DNA from 3 places in the Lysinibacillus sp. G4S2 genome. Region 1 is predicted to be linked to each of the others. Evidence: riboswitches for the same ligand, from Rfam matches in the RefSeq annotation. Region 1 holds a riboswitch; each other region holds the start of a gene.

Region 1 (2,268 bases):
GTAAAAACAGTTTCTGAATTATACGCACCAATCTCAGGTACAGTAGTTGAAGTAAATGCAGATTTAGAAGATAGCCCAGAATTCGTTAATGAATCACCATATGAAAAAGCATGGATGATCGTTGTAGAGCCTGCTGATGCATCAGAAGTTGAAAAACTTATGACAGCTGAGCAATACGATGAAATGATTGCTGAATAAGACAAGCCCTAATAAAAAAACGTCGGAAATCACCGGCGTTTTTTATTATCTTCATTCCTTCCACCACGTTGGGAGAAGAATACACTTGAAGTCCCTTATCAATGGGTGTCTTATATGATCATCGACAGAGTGTTATGGATATAATGAGCATAAGGGATATGTCTAATGGGGGTGGCGTGATGTTCGAGGGAAAATGCTTAATTGTCGAAGGGCGTTCGGATAAACTTCAAATTAAACCTATTTTAAGTGAAGATGTTATAATCCTTTGTACGAATGGTACAATTGGAGTTCATCAATTAGAAGAGTTACTGGATCCATATGAGGGCTGTGAGCTTTATACATTCTTTGATGCAGATACATCGGGTGATAAGCTACGGGCATTAATGGACAGACATTATCCAGAGGCTGAGCATTTACGTACGATGCCGACATATAAGGAAGTTGAGACAACTCCGAGAAAGGTGTTAGCGATGATATTGCTTCGTGCACACTTCTCAATCCATAATAAATATATTTTGTAAGGTTGCGTGAAAAGATGGAAGAATGGTCAAAAGAGCAGTGGGACACGGCTGTACAGTCCGGTGAAAAGGCTGCCTTTTATTTATATACACCTATGTGTGGAACGTGTACAGTTGCCTCGAAAATGATGACGATTGTCGAGCAATTACTACCACATTTACAGGTTGGTAAAGCGAATATTAATTTTATAGAGCACATAGCTTTTGATAATAAAATCGAAAGTGTACCATGTTTACTCGTTTGTGATGGCAAAAAAGTGATAGAAAAGGTTTATGCCTTTCAATCCGTACCATTTTTATACGAATTATTAAAAAAATAAATTGACGGAGCTTTACTCGCGTGGTAAAGTACGAATATATTAAAAAATATAAATATATCGAACTCTTATAAAGAGTGGCGGAGGGAAGTGCCCTATGAAGCCCGGCAACCATCACAAAGTGAAAAGGTGCCAAATCACCCAAAGATTTATCTTTGACAGATGAGAGAACGGTTTAGCGTATAAGTTACGTGACCCCTTCTACTTGTCTATAAAGTGAAGGGGTTTTTTTACTTCCTTCAGCGGGTGACACGGATATGAGAAAAGGAGAATTCGCTATGATCCAGCTGCAAAATATTACGAAGAAATACAAAACTGCGAATGGCGAATTAACAGCAGTCAAAGACGTCAACCTTTCTATTAACAAAGGTGAAATTTTTGGCATTATCGGCTATAGTGGCGCTGGTAAAAGTACGATGATTCGCTTATTAAACGGTTTAGAAAAACCTACATCTGGTACGGTGACGGTTAACAATCAAGAATTTTCATCTATAAAGGGGCAAAAGCTCAGAGATGCTAGACAAAAGGTCAGTATGATTTTCCAGCATTTTAATTTACTTTGGTCTAGAACTGTTGAGGAAAATATCGCTTTCCCACTAGAAATCGCAGGTGTTCCAAAGGCACAACGTGAAGCGCGAGTGAATGAATTGATCACACTTGTTGGCTTAGGGGGGCGCGCTAAGGCGTATCCATCACAGCTATCAGGGGGACAAAAGCAACGTGTAGGTATCGCTCGCGCCCTTGCTAATAATCCAGAGGTATTGTTATGTGATGAGGCAACATCTGCACTCGATCCGGAGACAACAGATGCTATCCTTGATCTACTTGTCGATATTAATGAACGATTAGGTCTAACGATCGTATTAATTACACATGAAATGCACGTTATTCGCAAAATTTGTCATCGTGTAGCGGTTATGGAAGCCGGAGAAATTGTAGAGCGCGGTGAAGTATTACAAGTATTCCAAGCTCCACAAGCTGCCATTACGAAAAAATTCGTTTCTCAAATTACAGATACGAAAGAAACACAGGAAACAGTGGCACAAATTAAAGCAAATTACCCTACTGGACAACTTGTCAAACTAGTTTTTGTAGGCGAAAAAACAGAACAGCCTGTAATTTCACATCTTGTGAAACAGTTTGATGTGGAAGTAAGTATTGTACATGGGAATATTTCGCAAACGAAAAATGGTGCGTACGGCACACTTATTGTGCAAATAGACGGCTCGAAGGCG
Region 2 (2,268 bases), 4.0 Mb from region 1:
CACTTTTGGCTCAGTTCCCTGAATTAAGCGTTTGATATTTTCGATATGCAAAATGATTGCTATGCTAAAAAGTAGTAGAGCTATAATCGTTGGGCCTACTCCAGGAATCCATAAATATGTTGCTGTACAAAAAACAAGATAAAATTCAAGTACACCGACAATTAAATAGTTCGTCACGAAAGAAAAAATAACAAATAAAATAAGTGCAAATAAACCAATTTTCCAATCAACTGCAAGTAATATTCCTATGATTGATGCAGTTCCTTTACCGCCATTGAAGCCCATGTGAAATGGAAAATTATGACCTAGGATGACACCAGCAGCTATAATATAGCTTAAGAACCAAACTTGTACTTCTGTTAAATGTGTTGCATCTGCTAGATAGAAATGGGCACCTATAATAGCTGCTACACCTTTACCGATATCGATAAGTGCAACTAATACGCCGTATTTCCATCCAAGGGAAAGTGTTGCATTGGAAGCACCTGCATTGCCATGCCCAGTCTTTTTTAAATCTACCCCGGATAAAAACTGCGCTACTTTAGAGCCGTGGATACAGCCAATTAAATAACCAACAAGTAGAAAAATGATAACGGCTTTTACCATAAAAGTCCTCCTTTCAAAATAAATAGGCTCATCACCATAACGTGGGATTGATTTCCGTGCCGGCTGGGCGCATTGTAGCTGACGCTTCGCTTTCGCACAGATAAACAATGCGTCCAGATTTTTGAATTGTGCCCGCACAATTCATTCCACTTTCAGGGGTGGGGCTCTTCTACTGAATGAAGATAAATGGCATACGTTTTAACAAATTTCATCCCAAACTTTTGGTGATAAACCAATAAATACTAAAATAGTGTATGCGTTCGTAATACGTATATAAGCAGACAGAAGTTTCGGAAAAAATAAAATTTTAGTGTTGACAGAAAAAAAGTCTATGTTTATACTGTGTAACAACGATGGAAATTGAATCTCATACTCTTATCAAGAGCGGCGGAGGGATAGGCCCTATGATGCCCGGCAACCAGTAAGTGACGAACTTGCTAAGGTGCTAATTCCTACAGATTCTTACTTGGATCTGGCAGATAAGGGGAGGAAAACTTGCAACCGCAACCCTCTTCTTACTGAAGAGGGTTTTTGTTTTCTACTGAAAAAATCCTCCTCATCTCCGGTACCATCGTAAAAAAATAACCATTTGGAGGTATATAATGACAAATTTTAAACCAGAAACATTGCTGTTACACGGTGGCCAGGAGCCAGACCCGGTAACAGGATCTCGTACAGTGCCCGTATATCGCTCAACGGCATTCGTTTTTAAAGACACTGCTCATGCGCAACGTCTTTTTGCCTTAGAGGAAGCTGGCAATATTTACACACGAATTACAAACCCAACTGTAGATGTTTTTGAAAAACGCGTCGCTTTATTAGAAGGCGGTACAGCAGCGGTAGCACTTTCATCTGGTGCAGCAGCTATTGCATTTTCAATTTTAAATCTTGCAGGGGCAGGGGATGAAATTGTCGCAGCTAGCTCTTTATATGGAGGTACTTATAACTTATTTGCCAATACACTACCAAACTACGGTATTAAAACGAATTTTGTAGATGAAACAAATCCAGAAAATTTCCGAGCAGCTATTACTGATAAAACAAAAGCGGTGTTCGCTGAAATTTACGGTAACCCAAGTTTAAAAGTGCTAGACATCGAAGCAGTAGCGAATATAGCACATGAAAACGGCTTACCATTAATTATTGATAGCACATTTGCTTCACCATATGGCTCTACACCAATTGACTACGGTGCAGATATCGTCGTTCATTCCGCAACAAAATGGATTGGCGGACATGGTACAACTTTAGGCGGCGTTGTAGTAGATGCAGGAAAGTTTGATTGGACTCGTGGACGTTTCCCAGGCTTTACTGAGCCAGATGCTTCTTATCACGGTTTGCGTTATGGTATTGACACAGCAGAGGCTGCATTTGCCACAAAACTGCGTGTACAATTACTACGCGACTTTGGACCAACGTTGAGTGCAGATGCAGCATTTAATTTATTACAAGGTTTAGAAACGCTTCATTTGCGTATTCCAAAACACAATGAAAATGCATTGGCAGTAGCTGAATATTTACGAAACCACCCATCTGTGGAATATGTAAATTACAATGGCTTAGAAGATTTTCCTACTCATGATTTAGCAAAAAAATATTTGAGAAATGGCTTCGGTTCAGTGCTTACATTCGGTATTAAAGGTGGACGTGAAGCAGGGCGTA
Region 3 (2,268 bases), 810 kb from region 1:
AATGTCATTTAAATCAATGCAAATTATTTTGCCGTACTCTTCATCCCATGAAAATGGGAGATATCCCGAACTACATAACGATGGATTATACATATCTCTAACGTTATTTAAAGGCTCTTCAATACTTTGTTCGGGTATGACATCAAAATAATGATGATACGTTGAAATAAAGGCTTTATACCATTCAGGAAATTTAAGTCCAAACTCTTTTTCTAAAGCTTGAATATCATCTTCGCTTACTATAGAAGGGACCATCTTCCATCTTGACCATTCTTCATCAGTATCCGCTAATTTCATCTCATCAGGAACATCTGGACGCATCCATCTGCAAAATCCATCTTCCGAAATCTGATTATAGCGCTCGTAGTAAACTTCAAAACCATTTTTTATGTATTCACGAACATCCATCTTGATAACTCCTTCTGTGAATAAATTGGACGAACTAATGGCTTCCGATTGGGTCATCGCACCACTTGCTCCCCTTTTGCCAAGCATCAACCATTAACACCGAAAGTCTTTGTTGTACATAAGATAAGGTATCAACTATAGGATAGGAGGAATTTTAGTTGTATTACAATCCTTATCCGTATTTTGTCTATCCTAATTATTATCCAACATGGGCATGGGCAATGGCAAATCAACCAGCCACACTCCAACCTTCTAGACATTTAGTGATGCCTACAAACTCAACAAATCGTAGCCCATTTCCAACCATCAATATAACTAAATTAAAGTCTTCTGCGAAACGGATCAAAGCTATTATGCAGCAAGCACAATTACTGACGGATAAAATTGATGAATCAGAGCAATTTGCACATGATCTTATGGACGCGGCACAGTTGTCAAATAAAACAGAGGTTGAAAAATTAATTGCATCAACAGGCATTACCATAAAATTCGAAACTAACTATACACCAGATGGAATTCGAATAATATTTACTGATAGCGACTGTTGTAAGCTAACCGTAAATTTGAGTTGGTGAAATTCAACTAATGAGTGGGATCTATGTATTGTCTATTTAAACCTAGCGATTGAGATTCAACAACGAGGCTTTTCTCATATGTGAAACGGGATTTTAATCTAAATACAAAGGCTACCCCTATGTTTACGTATGTAATCGTATTATCTATTTAAATATAGGCAAACAATATTTGCAGCAATAGCAAAATTATTAATTCTGGAAAATCTTTTAACCATGCATCCCTATTGAACTTGTAAACTATAAATAAATATGCTAAAGTATTCGTAATATATTTCTGAAAATTCTTATATTATCTTTTCTTATCAAGAGAGACGGAGGGATTGGCCCTATGATGTCTCAGCAACCAGCCTATAGGTATGGTGCTAATTCCAATTGGCGAAATCGGCCTTGAAGATGAGAAGACTTACTAAGTTGCTTTGCACAAGAGTCCTCTTCTACAAGGAGGGCTCTTTTTTATTGCCGCTAGTAAGTAAAGTCTAAGCACCCAAAAATAATTAAAAGAAAGCAGGAAAATATTATGGCAAATGAACTTTTACAAGCAATTCAACTATTAAAATCTAAAGAATGGGTTGATTTAACACATACATTTGGTCCTAATTCGCCTCATTTCTTTATGTTTGATGATGCAAAATTTGAAACATTATTTTCCCATGATGATGGCTTCTTTGCGCAGCAATTCTCTTTCCCTGGGCAATATGGAACACATATCGATCCACCTATCCATTTTGTGCGAGATACACGCTATTTAGATGAATTGGCGTTAAAAGAACTAGTCCTACCACTAATCGTTATTGATAAATCTAAGGAAGCCGAATTGAATAACGACTACACATTAAGTATCCAAGATATTCTTGACTTTGAGGCTGAATATGGAGAAATTGAAGCAGGTACCTTTGTTGCGCTTCGTACCGATTGGAGTAAGCGTTGGCCAGATAAGGAGGCTTTCAGCAACAAAGATGCTGATGGTCATAATCATATTCCTGGCTGGGGTTTAGAGGCGTTACAATTTTTATTCAACGAACGAAAAATAAGTGCTATTGGTCACGAAACTTTTGATACGGATTCAGCAGCTGATTTTCGCAAAAACAGTAAGCTAGACGGCGAATATTTTGTACTTGAACAAGATACTTACCAAATTGAGCTTATGACAAATTTGGATAAGCTACCTCCAAAAGGTGCTGCTATATTCAATATTGTACCAAAGCCTGAAAAAGCCTCTGGATTCCCTGTGCGTTCATTTGCAATATTGCCTTAAATATAACAAAAGGTCTGAATCAAACCATGA

The links. Region 1 has a riboswitch for S-adenosylmethionine ahead of QUF91_RS22395 (methionine ABC transporter ATP-binding protein). Riboswitches for the same ligand answer to the same signal wherever they lie in the genome.
Region 2: it holds a riboswitch for S-adenosylmethionine, as region 1 does, so the genes downstream of both, QUF91_RS02430 (O-acetylhomoserine aminocarboxypropyltransferase/cysteine synthase family protein) here and QUF91_RS22395 (methionine ABC transporter ATP-binding protein) in region 1, are expected to answer to the same signal.
Region 3: it holds a riboswitch for S-adenosylmethionine, as region 1 does, so the genes downstream of both, QUF91_RS26450 (cyclase family protein) here and QUF91_RS22395 (methionine ABC transporter ATP-binding protein) in region 1, are expected to answer to the same signal.

What each region holds. Positions count from the first base shown of each region.
Region 1 is NZ_JAUCFJ010000002.1:4,385,574-4,387,841, reverse strand. Features, by position in the region: gene gcvH (glycine cleavage system protein GcvH) at 1-198, shown strand, start outside; gene QUF91_RS22405 (toprim domain-containing protein) at 378-719, shown strand; gene QUF91_RS22400 (thioredoxin family protein) at 734-1,036, shown strand; SAM riboswitch class I at 1,099-1,202, shown strand; gene QUF91_RS22395 (methionine ABC transporter ATP-binding protein) at 1,312-2,268, shown strand, end outside.
Region 2 is NZ_JAUCFJ010000002.1:423,231-425,498, forward strand. Features, by position in the region: gene QUF91_RS02425 (glycerol-3-phosphate acyltransferase) at 1-606, opposite strand, end outside; SAM riboswitch class I at 979-1,092, shown strand; gene QUF91_RS02430 (O-acetylhomoserine aminocarboxypropyltransferase/cysteine synthase family protein) at 1,209-2,268, shown strand, end outside.
Region 3 is NZ_JAUCFJ010000002.1:5,191,044-5,193,311, forward strand. Features, by position in the region: gene QUF91_RS26440 (SMI1/KNR4 family protein) at 1-408, opposite strand, end outside; gene QUF91_RS26445 (YuzC family spore coat inner layer protein) at 567-983, shown strand; SAM riboswitch class I at 1,280-1,383, shown strand; gene QUF91_RS26450 (cyclase family protein) at 1,501-2,238, shown strand.